Regions from separate parts of the Alteromonas sp. 4NH20-0056 genome, predicted to be linked through region 3. Evidence: predicted binding sites of a transcription regulator. Region 3 holds the regulator's gene; each other region holds the start of a gene.
What was found. Region 3 encodes sigma-54, which starts transcription at its own class of promoters, with help from an activator protein. Its sites were predicted from a motif close to GTTGGCACGNNNNTNGNNT; they were not measured.
Positions count from the first base shown of each region.

Region 1: a site for sigma-54 is predicted at 1,480-1,498, ahead of AC27EZ_RS16120 (DUF2884 family protein). Genes of this name have one in related genera too.
Region 2: a site for sigma-54 is predicted at 1,894-1,912, ahead of fliE (flagellar hook-basal body complex protein FliE). Genes of this name have one in related genera too.
Region 4: a site for sigma-54 is predicted at 1,609-1,627, ahead of AC27EZ_RS09855 (CsbD family protein). Genes of this name have one in related genera too.

Region 1 is NZ_BAAJLS010000011.1:95,927-99,098, reverse strand. Features, by position in the region: gene AC27EZ_RS16130 (mechanosensitive ion channel family protein) at 1-990, shown strand, start outside; gene AC27EZ_RS16125 (hypothetical protein) at 1,068-1,259, opposite strand; gene AC27EZ_RS16120 (DUF2884 family protein) at 1,614-2,411, shown strand; gene AC27EZ_RS16115 (NAD(P)H-binding protein) at 2,555-3,172, shown strand, end outside.
Region 2 is NZ_BAAJLS010000001.1:313,890-317,061, reverse strand. Features, by position in the region: gene AC27EZ_RS01460 (sensor histidine kinase) at 1-372, shown strand, start outside; gene AC27EZ_RS01455 (sigma-54-dependent transcriptional regulator) at 389-1,726, shown strand; gene fliE (flagellar hook-basal body complex protein FliE) at 1,989-2,318, shown strand; gene fliF (flagellar basal-body MS-ring/collar protein FliF) at 2,331-3,172, shown strand, end outside.
Region 3 is NZ_BAAJLS010000001.1:620,657-623,828, reverse strand. Features, by position in the region: gene rapZ (RNase adapter RapZ) at 1-313, opposite strand, end outside; gene ptsN (PTS IIA-like nitrogen regulatory protein PtsN) at 342-785, opposite strand; gene hpf (ribosome hibernation promoting factor) at 795-1,082, opposite strand; gene AC27EZ_RS02770 (RNA polymerase factor sigma-54) at 1,113-2,597, opposite strand; gene lptB (LPS export ABC transporter ATP-binding protein) at 2,673-3,172, opposite strand, start outside.
Region 4 is NZ_BAAJLS010000004.1:270,223-273,394, reverse strand. Features, by position in the region: gene AC27EZ_RS09860 (MFS transporter) at 48-1,286, shown strand; gene AC27EZ_RS09855 (CsbD family protein) at 1,680-1,871, shown strand; gene AC27EZ_RS09850 (hypothetical protein) at 1,935-2,615, opposite strand; gene arfB (alternative ribosome rescue aminoacyl-tRNA hydrolase ArfB) at 2,740-3,159, opposite strand.

The sequences.
Region 1 (3,172 bases), on a different contig from region 3:
CAGGGCATGCTAATAAAAGGCTCTCAGCTTTATATGTTATACAGCGGCTTACTAGGTATTTTTGCCCTATTAAGTACCATAGAGGATGTTTATAACGCGTCGGCGTTTTCGAGACGTGCGCCAATAACAGGCTTCATTCAAGTTGCGAAGCTCACGGTCGCCATTCTTACTATTTTATTCAGTATTTCACTTATTGTTGATAGAAGCCCCCTTATACTTGTATCCGGGCTAACTGCCATCGCTGCGGTATTGCTGCTTATTTTTCGCGATACCATACTGGGGTTTGTTGCAGGTATTCAAATTGCCGCGAACCGCATGTTTAATACTGGTGATTGGATAAGCATGCCCAAATATGAGGTAGACGGTGAAATTCTAGAGATTGGACTTACCAACGTAAAAGTACAAAACTGGGATAAGACTATTTCTACGTTGCCTACTTACAGCTTAACCACAGAGGCGGTTAAAAATTGGCGCGGTATGCAGGAATCTGGGGGGCGAAGAATAAAACGCGCTGTCTATATCGATATTCATAGTATTAAGCTATGTGACAACGAAATGCTGAACCGATTTTCAAACATCCGCTACATTAAAGACTATATTGAGAAGAAAAAGCGTGACTTAAGGGCCTATCACCAAGATAGCTCAATAGATGAGTCAGACTTACTAAACAGCAGACGTCTTACAAACATCGGTACGTTTCGCGCTTACCTAGAAGCTTACCTTCGTAAACACCCCGATATTAATCAAGATTTAACGCTGATGGTTAGGCAACTACCGCCTAACGAACTTGGGTTACCGCTTGAATTATATTGCTTCAGTGCACAGAAAGACTGGGTAGTATATGAGAAAGTACAGGCGGACATATTTGATCATGTTATGGCAATGCTATCGCTATTTGATTTAAACGCTTACCAACGAGATGGACACATCGCGCTGCTATCTAAGCAGTACACTGCTTCGGTGAATACAGCGAATCAAGAGTCACAGTAACTCATAGGGCTAATTTCAGATACAAAAAAACCGGCTAATAGAAAGCCGGTTTTTTTATGTCATGCACGTAAATGCCGTTATGCCAATGCATAACCCATCACTAAGCAAACGACTAAGCCTGTCACACCGAAAAAGCCATATTCCACTTTTTCCTGCATACCTTTAGGACCGGTTTCAGTTGTTAAAAAGCCCATAATAATGCTGCTAAGCCCCAGAGCGAAGGCGAGAAGTGCAACACCAAATGTTAGTGCGTTAATCCAATCAGTCATTCTCTTAACCCCTTAAAATTTCTGGGCGTATTATGCACGAATTAAAAGTTTTTGAACATGCTCAATCTCGTTTAATTTAATCTTTGGGCATGACATTAACGACTTATTGATCTTCGTCAAATTCACTACTAAGTTAAATTTTTAACCAATTTTTTAGAAAGCCACATTAACCACATCGTCACCAAAATAATTAAATCATTGTATTTTATGATTTTTCTATTTTGGCATTAGGGTTGCTATATCAATACTAATTACAAATCTGTGACGGAGCACATCCTCATGATGAAGGTGTTTGGTACGCCGCACAGAATATAAAGAATGTAGCCTAATGGCATCGTTAAAAGGATATTCAAAATGAAAGCAAAGCAACTTCTTCCACTGGCAGTAACTACCGCACTGCTTGCACCTTCGGCTTTTGCGCATGATACAAGTTGTGACATGGAACTTGATGGTAATATTCAATATCACCATGGTTTACTCACCGTCGACATGAGTAATGGCGGTTCGTTTTCGATTGATGAAAACCATACGCTTACCATTAATGGCGAACGAGCTGATTTGGACCGCGATCAACAAGCGTGGGTATCGACCTATTATGACAATATCGACACCGCGATCCCGATGACATTGAACATTGCAAGCGAAGGTTTAGCCATCGCTAGCCTCGCCGTTACTGAGGTGTTCGGTGAGTTGCTTGGGGCAGACTCTGGGATCACTGATGATTTTGATACTCTATTTGCATCGTTAAACGACAAGCTAAACCATTCGTTTTATGACGAGAACGGCGATATTTATGTAGATTCAACACGCTTTGATGAGCCGGGCTGGTTTGATGAAAGCTGGGAAGCAGAATTTGAAGAAGAAATTGAGTCATTAGTGGCTAAATCGATGGGGCATATCCTCGTTGCACTTGGCACACAAATGTTGTGGGAAGGCGGCGATATGGATGCATTCGAACAAAAAATGGAGCGTTTTGGCGAGACAATCGAACATAGAATTGAGACTCAGGCCGCGTCGCTTGAAGAAAAAGGTCACGCACTGTGTGAGGTCTTGCAACAAGCCGATTATGCAGAATCAAAAATGGCCGCAAATATTCCGGGGTTAGATTCATTAAACCTTTTAGACATCGACGGTTCAGAAATGAAAATGTAGCCTTGTGAAAATGGGCGCCATGACAATGTAATATAAAGCGAGGCATAGCCTCGCTTTTTTGTGTTTGCATATCACTTTGATTATTAATGGTATGCTTAACGTCACATATTGTTCAAACGCATTTTTTTCAAAGAGGCTTGCTTATGTCAAACAACGTTGTGATATGTGGGTATGGATGGCTTGGCCGCCATTTAGCAGCATCACTGTTACCTACCAGCACGCTTACGGCCACAACGCGAAGCGATGAAAAATTACTAACACTTAAAAGCAAGGGTATTCAAGGCATACGTTTTTCACTTGGCGAAGACAGTGAGGCTTTACTGCATGCTTTGAAGGGCGCAACGCTGGTCCTTAACATTCCACCCGGCAGACGCAATACCCAGCTTGATGACTTTACACGGCATATGAAAAAGCTCATCGACGATGCAAAGCTAGCCGGTGTTGCAAAGGTTGTATTCATCAGCACCACCTCGGTCTATGGAGATGCCGTAAGCCGCGAAGTAAAAGAAACATCAGCCGTCATGCCTGAAACCGCTTCTGCTAAGGCCCATGTAGACTTAGAACAGCATATTGCAGCGACGATTGAACATTATAACATTCTACGACTAGCAGGCTTAGTGGGGCCTGATCGCCACCCGGTTAACTCGCTGTCAGGTAAATCACTGGAAGCAGGAAATAAGCAAGTAAACTTAGTTCATATTGAGGACGTCGTTGCCGCCTTAGTTAACATTATTGGGGGCGCGTGCAGTAACACAACACTT
Region 2 (3,172 bases), 310 kb from region 3:
TTTACTGGCAACCTTACTGCCCTTCAGGGCGCGGTGCTAAACCTTATCCATAACGCAAGTCAGGTTACGCCAAAGGGGTATGCGATTTCGCTTAAAGCAGATGTTATCGATGGACACATCACGCTGTCAGTCGACGATAATGGGCCGGGTGTACCAAATACAATAAAAGATAAAATTTTTGAGCCGTTCTTTACCACCAAAACACATGGAACAGGATTGGGGTTAGCCGTTGTTAAATCGGTTGTCACCGCTCACAGCGGTGAGCTCAAAGTAACTAATATTCCACAGTCAGGTGCGCGGTTCACCATTACCTTACCTTGTGATGGTAGTCGTGATGATGCAGCGTTCAATATGCAGTCGAACGTAGCGTAATCAACAGGAGATAAACATGGCACGTACAACAATTCTTATCGTAGAAGATGATGCAGGTTTGCGAGAGGCGTTATTCGATACCTTGCTTCTAGGTGATTACGACGTGGTGGATGCAGATAGTGCTGAAGCCGCGCTAATGGTGCTGTCAGGCAGAAAAATTGATCTTGTGGTAAGTGATATTCAAATGGCAGAAATGAGTGGGTTAACGCTGCTTAAAAACATTAAAGCAAAATACCCTCAGCTTCCCGTTTTGTTAATGACGGCATACGCCACTATAGATGATGCTGTGCAAGCTATGCGTGATGGCGCCACTGACTATTTATCGAAACCGTTTGCGCCAGAAGTATTGCTTAACCTTGTCGGTCGTTATGCGCCCGCGCAAAAAATAGAGTCGCGTACACCCATCGTAGCAGACCCTTCAAGTCTACAATTACTTGAACTGTCTAGGAAGGTCGCCAAGTCGGAAGCGACGGTAATGGTCTTGGGCCCTAGCGGTTCTGGTAAAGAAGTATTGTCGCGCTATATTCACGACCAATCGCAGCGAAGCAAAGCGCCTTTTGTGGCTATCAATTGCGCAGCAATTCCTGAGAACATGCTCGAGGCTACGCTGTTTGGTTACGAGAAAGGGGCATTTACAGGCGCTATTCAGGCATGTCCTGGCAAGTTTGAACAAGCGCAGGGCGGCACGCTGTTGCTTGATGAAATAACGGAAATGGATCTAGCGCTTCAAGCTAAGTTGCTGCGTGTTCTTCAAGAACGCGAAGTTGAACGATTGGGCGGTAGAAAAACCGTCAAACTAGATGTGCGTGTCATTGCGACAAGTAATCGTGACCTTCGTAAAGCGGTCGATGCTGGCTCATTTAGAGAAGATTTGTATTATCGACTGAATGTGTTTCCAATCGAGTGGCAACCACTTCACAAACGCCCTGGTGACGTTGTGCCTTTAGCAGAGCACCTTATTATGCGCCATGCGACATCACAAGGTATGTCATCCGTTAGGTTGAGTGCATCGGCGCGAAGCAAACTTACGCAATATGCGTGGCCTGGGAATGTTCGAGAATTAGAGAATGTCGTTCAACGTGCGCTCATCTTATGTGAAAACGGCGAGATAGATGCCACCGATTTAATGATTGATACGGCATTTAAGGAAGAGCCCGAAGTCGTCAACGAACATGATGATTCGAGCAAATTGGGATCAGAACTTCGTTATCAAGAACATCAAATAATATTAGATACATTGGTGTCGTGTAACGGTAAGCGCAAAGATGTTGCGGAAAAACTGGGAATAAGCCCTCGTACGTTGCGTTATAAACTCGCGCGGATGCGTGATGACGGCATCGAGGTTCCTGCATAACCTTAGTGTAAGAGAAACAATTTATGTAGCGTTACCGCCGCAAGCTTAGCTACCGCACTTGCGGCGTTTTTTATCTGTTGACTCCCGTCAGCCTCCAATTTCCCCGTCATAATATTGGCAACTTTTTGCCGCCCTCTCTAAGTTTATGAAAATAAACGGATTTTAAAGTTGGCGTGGTGTTTGCAGTGCCATGCTTACTATTAAGAAAAAACGACTACGTCATCCTTTGGCTGCCACAGCGATGACATTTACAGGAGTGGTTATGGACATTAAAGCCAACAGTTTGTACCAAGATATGCAGAATATGATTGGACAAACGCGCCTTCAAGTTAATGAACCCCAACCATTAAGTGAAATCAACACTTCGGCAAGTGATTTCGCTACCATGCTAAAGCACGCGGTAGATGGGGTTAACACCATGCAGCTCGCGTCGAAAGATGCACAACAGCGCTTTGAGATGGGAGACCCTTCTCTGAGTCTTGCTGAAGTTATGTTAACAAAAGAAAAGTCTGGAATTGCATTCGAGGCTACCGTGCAAGTAAGAAACAAGGTTCTTGAAGCTTACAAGCAAATTATGAACATGCCGGTGTAGTTGGAGTAAGTCATGGCTGAAGCAACAGGCACTAATTTAAGCGTTCCAGATCAAAACATGAACGCCGATTCAGAACCCGAAAATAAATCCGGTTTTATGGACTCGATCGGCAGTGCGGAAATGATGCGTCAAATGGCGCTGGTTGTCGTTCTGGTAATTTGCGTTGTCATCGCAATCTTCATTTTTTTGTGGGCACAAGAGCCCGACTTTAGGCCGCTGGCAAAAATGGAGACCCAAGAGCTTATTGAAACGCTTGATTACATGGATGCTAATCAAATTGAATACCGATTAGAAGGCAATACGGTATACGTTCGCAGTGATGAATTTCAAAACGTTCGCTTAGGTATGACACGACAAGGCCTCACTAATACTTCAGACACTGGTTCAGACATCATCATGCAAGACATGGGCTTTGGTGTTAGTCAACGTGTCGAAATGGAAAGGCTAAAGCACGCTAGAGAAAAACAAATTGCGTCTACCATCGAAGACATGTCAAGTATCCAAAAAGCACGAGTTCTACTGGCAATGCCGAAGGAAAACGTATTTGCAAGGCGAGAAAAGAAGGCATCTGCCACTATTGTATTAACGGCGAAACGCGGTGCAGTTATTTCTGGTGAAGAAGTCGATGCGGTTGTTGATATTGTGGCTTCAGCAGTACAGAACATGGAGCCTTCAAAGGTTACTGTTACAGACAGTAATGGCAGACTACTTAATTCAGGCTCTCAAGACTCACTAAGCTCGCGTGCTAGAAAAGAATATGAAATAGAGCGTCAACGGGAACAGGAGTACCTAGAAAAGATAGATGCCATCCTTATACCCGTATTAGGCATTGGTAACTATACCGCGCAAGCCGA
Region 3 (3,172 bases):
GAGGGTGAAGACGACGGGTTTCACTGAAGCGTTTTACCAGAATGTCGTCGCTCGCATCGATGTAGACAATAGTCATTGACCATGAAGAGGGCAGGTAGTCCAGAATTTCGACGAGCTCGTTAGGATCTTTTGGCAGATTTCTTACATCAATACTCACTGCAACTTGGTCGTATTCATCAACGACCGTGTGAGTGAGAGTAGGAAGGAGGTTAACAGGGATATTGTCTACACAATAATAGCCTAAATCTTCCAACGCACGCAGCGCCACTGATTTTCCTGACCCAGAACGACCACTGATAATAATCAGCTTCATTCATTTTCTCCCTTTAAATAACAGTGATTTACCCAAGTGCGGTAATAATATCGTCACGAGTAGTTGCGCGTCTAATGGCTTTTAGTGTGTCTTTGTCGCTTAGCTTGCGAGCAACGGTTGCCAAGGTTTGTAAGTGACCTTGTGTTTGCTCCTCAGGGACAAATAATGCAAAAAATATATCAACGGGCTTTTCGTCAATGGCGTCAAAATCGATAGCGGGAATGCTAGTGACCACAATGGCGATAACACTAGATAACCCCGGTAGGCGGCCATGGGGCAGGGCAATGCCGTTGCCAATTCCTGTACTTCCCATGCGCTCTCTAGCAAGTAGGCTAGCAAGGGCTTCTGCCTGATCAATATCCTCGTTGTTATTCGCGGCAATGTCGCTAATGATTTCGAGAATTCTCTTTTTGCTATTGCACTGAACCGCACACTCGGTGCGGTCCAGACTTACGATGGCTTGTATGTCCATGCTTTACTACTAATGTTTTTTGAGTTTTTCCTTATGCTTGATGACCTGCCTGTCGAGTTTATCGACCATGCTGTCTATCGCCGCATACATGTCTGTATTCTCTGAGGATGCAAATACTTCAGCACCGCTCAAATGCATTGTTGCTTCTGCTTTTTGACTTAGTTTTTCAACGTTCAGGATGACATGCACATTAGAAATGTGATCAAAGTGACGCTCAAGTTTAGTGAACTTCGTATCGACATAATTACGCAAAGAATCGGTGATTTCAACATGATGACCCGTTAGGTTGATTTGCATATTTCGTCTTCCTTATGTTTTTTAAGCCCGTTAAATAAGGCTCTTGCGTTGGTTCGACGGTGGAATCGACAAAGATTCCCGGTATTTTGCTATCGTCCGCCGAGCGACCTTTATGCCCTGCTCGGCCAACAATTGAGCAATCTTGCTATCACTCAAAGGCTTGCTCGGCGTCTCGGCCGCAACAAGCTTTTTAATCAATGCACGGATAGCGGTTGAAGAGCACTCTCCACCTGATTCCGTGGCAACGTGGCTTGAGAAAAAATACTTTAATTCGTAAATACCACGGGGGGTATGCATATACTTTTGTGTTGTAACGCGAGAAATGGTTGATTCATGCATATCCACCATCTCTGCGACATCATTTAACACCATTGGTTTCATCATTTCTGGACCATGTTCAAAAAAGCCCATTTGTTGCTGAACGATACAATTAGCAACTTTCATTAGCGTCTCATTTCGAGACTCTAAACTTTTGATGAACCATTTAGCTTCTTGCATGTGAGAACGAATAAACTGTGAGTCGCTACTGTTCTTGGAGCTTCTACTCATTGCCGCGTACTGCTGATTAACACTAAGCTTAGGCAGGCTGTCTGGATTCAGTTCCACCACCCAACGTCCGTTCTTTTTCATAACTGACACGTCAGGAATAACGTACTCGGGTTCTTTCGTTTTAAGTGCACTGCCTGGGCGAGGGTTTAGCGTTTGCAGTAGGCGCATGGCTTCTCGAAGTTGGTCTTCTTTTAAGCGACTCTTACGCATGAGTGTGCGGTAGTCTTTACTGCTTAGTAAGTCAGAGTATTCTTCGATAAGTTGCTTTGCTTCTTCTAGCCATGGTGTGTCTTCAGAAAATTGACGCAGCTGAACCATCAAGCATTCTTGAGGGCTACGGGAGCCAGAACCAATAGGGTCGAACATTTGAATACGTTTTAGCACGCACTCAATTTCATCCATCTCTACCTGTTCTTCAATATCTTCGCTTTTAATGGCTTCTAATATGTCTTCCAACGACGTGGTCAGGTAGCCTGACTCGTCTATAGAATCGATAATGGCCATGGCAATAGCACGGTCAGTATCTGAAAAATGGGTTAAGCGCATTTGCCACGACAAATGCTCTTGAATGTCATCTGTCGTTTCGCCTTGGAAAATAAAATCATCATCGTTATTTGATGGGCCAGGTGCGGGGGCAGACGACGCCGAATAGTATTCATCCCATGTACTATCAATAGGAAGCTCGTCGGGCAAATCATTTTTTTCCAGTGCATCACCAGACTCGATAGTATCGCTTGATGCTGAAGGTGCCGCGTCTAAACGCGAATCGTCTCCGTCAATATTGTTGCGCTCAGCTTGAGGTTCATCGGAACCGTCCTCAACTTCTAAAAGCGGATTTGAGTCCAACGCTTCTTGAATTTCTTGTTGAAGGTCAAGCGTAGACAGCTGCAGAAGCTTAATGGCCTGCTGAAGCTGTGGAGTCATAGTAAGTTGTTGACTAAATTTTAGCTGTAAAGATGGTTTCATCTACGTCTTATTTTATGCTCTGTTATGCGTATACCGAGTGCGAAAATAGCTAAATCGCTTGCGACTTACTATTAACTATAGCCTGAATTGCTCGCCTAGGTATACATCCCTTACTTTTTGATTACTCAAAACTTGTTCCGCGGTGCCTTGGGCGATTAATTCACCATGGCTTACGATGTAGGCTTTCTCGCAAACATCCAAGGTTTCGCGGACGTTATGGTCCGTTATTAAGATCCCAATTCCTCTATCTCGCAAATGCTGGATAATCTTCTTTATATCATTAACTGATATAGGATCAACACCAGCAAATGGTTCATCAAGCAAAATAAATTGCGGGTTGGCTGCTAACGCCCGTGCAATCTCAACACGACGACGTTCGCCACCCGAAAGACTCATGCCTGCACTATTACGTATATGGTTAATATTAAATTCATCAAGTAGCGCATCGGCTTCTTGTTCTTGCTGCTCTGCATTTAAATCTTTACGGGTTTGCAAGATGGCCATAATATTTTCATGCACAGTAAGCTTTCTAAAGATAGACGCTTCTTGAGGTAAATAGCCAATGCCTTGACGAG
Region 4 (3,172 bases), on a different contig from region 3:
CTTTGGCGGGCATTTTTTTGTCCGTACTATGGTACACTTAAGCCGTCTTGAATTTTATTGATACCGCTATGCCACACCACGCGTCTTCGGCTACATTTCGTATTTTGTTCTGCGCATTATTAGCCACGGCTATTGGCCAAAGCGTTATGCTTACCACCTTGCCATCCATGGGAAGAGAAGCGGGATTATCTGAATTTCATATTGCTATTATCATGTCTAGCTCTGCCTTTATATTTGCGCTTGGCACTAGCGTATGGAGTAAAGTAGCCAAGCGAGCAGGCTTTAAGCGTATCCTTATGGTGGGCTTATTCGGCTACAGCATGGGAACCTTCTTTTTTGCAAGCGCATGGCAAATGGGTTTCTCCGGACTAATAACGGGCACTTCGCTATTCCTTGCTTTACTGATTAGCCGCAGCATGCAGTCAACCATTATGTCTGCGACTCCCCCCTCTGCGGTAGGCTATGCCATTGCAATAAGTACACAACAAGAACGTGTGAGCGCAATTAGTAAAGTAACCTCGGCCAGTAACGTGGGGCAAATTGTCGGGCCAGCATACGCAGGTTTACTTGTTGGATTTGGGCTTCTCACACCGTTATTCAGCATTGTGATACTTACATTAACTGCATTGGTTATAGTATGGATAAAGCTTCCCGCTATAGCGCCACCTGCACTAGCAGAGAACAAAATAACGTTGAGCAAAAAAAACATTCATCACAGCATGGTTCCGCTACTTCTTGTGGGCTCTTGTGCTGGCGTTTTTTGCGCTATGGCAATGATGCAACAGACCCTTGGGTTCTTCTTCATCGATTTTTATGGCAAGAGCACGGTAGAAGCAGCTCAGCAGGTTGGTACGGCAATGATGATAAGTGCCGTCGCATCACTTAGCGTGCAACTATTACTTGTGCAACGCGCTCGCTTCTCACCAGAAAAAATGATCAAAGTCGCCCTTCCGCTTTTAGCGGTAGCTTACATGCTGATGTACACCCACCAACAAATAGCGACCTTATATATTGCTATGTTCTGCATGGGAATTGGTATGGGAATGGCCTACCCATCGCTTACTGCTACAGCAACTAGCTACTGTACTGAAGAAAAACAAGCCTCTATTACCGGGCTTATCACGGCAACACCTGCCATGGGCTATATCGTGGGCCCTCCCCTCGCCGCAACACTTTATCAATTCGATATTAGTTCTCCTTTTCTCGTAGCTAGCATCCTTATTTCCGTCTTCGCGATATTGGTTACCATTACGCTGATAAACACGAATAAAACACCAAAAGAATAGGTATAAAAAAAATTACCCAATTATCTTAAAAAACGCGGAACCTTTTTCATAAATTGCTATCTTACTTATACATGAAGTCGTTGAGTGTGCGTATTCATGGTGTTTAAATGTGTTTTCCAAGTGATATTGTGTTTTTTAAGGGGCTTATAGCCCCTTTTCTTTTGCCCAAAAAACAGTCCCTTCTTTTTAACATTACCTTCTTCTTGCCTTAAGCGCTTTCTGTAGCGTGCGAAAAGCTTTCATTATTATGTAATTCATACACAAAGACTGTAGCAATGTGCGCCTCCATAATAAAAATACACTATAAAAACATAAACTTATAACTGGAATGGCGATTGCTTCAGTATGTACGAAGCAATGACATTTTTATTAACCATTATTAAGGAGAGCATAATGAACAGTGATCGTATTGAAGGTAACTGGAAGGAAATGAAAGGGAAAGTTCAACAGAAGTGGGGCAAACTAACTGACGATGATATGGACGTTATCGATGGCCGCCGTGAAGAGCTTGTTGGCAAGATTCAACAAGCCTATGGCAAAAGCCGTGAAGAAGCAGAGAAAGAAGTTGATGAGTATCTGAACTAAGATTACTTATTAGCTACGCCCATAAGCACAGAGTCTCGATTCGGGGCTTTGTGCTTTTCATAATCAACGGTATTCACTTAAACCAGCGCTTTGCTCCCACCACGGTGCAGTGAAATTAATATTTTCATACGGAATAGTGTTGGCATATTGCAAACTTACCGACTCCCAAAAAGCCGCTTTCAATTTAGGGTCAAAAATGGCGAAGTCGCCTTGTTCGTTGTATTGCTCAAGTAACACTTTATAAGCGCCTACTGGTGTAAGAGGATTATCTTGACGCACAACCACATCGCCACCATATGTTTCATAGAGCGCCTTTGATGTTTTCCAACTTTTCGCCATTGCGTTTGCCATTGCGCGTCGATAAGCATCAATTTCTTCACGAGAATATTCAGAATTGCCAGTAAGCTCGGCTGTCCACACTTTGATAGCGGAATAAGCAGACTCAACCTCGGCTGCATCGGGCTCTATGCTGTTTTTTGACGCAAAATCAGCTAATACCGATTCTGTAATTTTCTCACTTAAGGCGCGTTGAACCAACATCTGGCGCACATCTTTTTCAGACATATCGCTAAGTATTGTTTGAAACCGATCAACATCGCCTTGTTCTGGCTGAAGCTCGCTGTTAGAAATATCGTTGCCGAATAGGCGCGCGATTATCTCGTCGGCAGCTTGGGGCGTATTAATACCCAAAGACACAACGATGGCAGCGAAAAGCACCATAGGAATTATATCTGAACGCGTCATTTAGAAAATGCTTCCTTTAAATCCTGTTATTAGCATGAGCACGAAACGTATTCTTTATTATTAGAATTTTCCGTTAGTTTCGCGAAATGACATATATGAGCGTTATACTTTAGTGTAAAAATGGTTAAAATTCCACTTTTCTTCTTAGACTCTTTTGCTGGCTTTGTAGCTTTTTTGCTTCTCCACGACGGGCTTTTACTGCTCGGCTCATCCTAGTAGGACGTCGAGGTTTCGGCTTTTTAGCCGCCGCCGCAATCCATTCAACAAGCCGCTGAATCGCATCATCTCGATTTTGCTCTTGAGTGCGAAAATTTTGGGCTTTCATTACAAAAACCCCTTCACTGGTAATGCGCTTATCATTTAGCGCTAACAATGAAGCCTTCAGTGTATCTGGCAACGAAGACCCATTAATATCAAAACGCAAGTGAATGGCACTGCTCACTTTGTTCACGTTTTGCCCACCAGCGCCCTGCGCTCGCATTGCATTCATTTCAATTTCGCTATCATCAATAGATAACGTGGAGGTGATTACTATTTGCATCATTCTCTAAACAAGC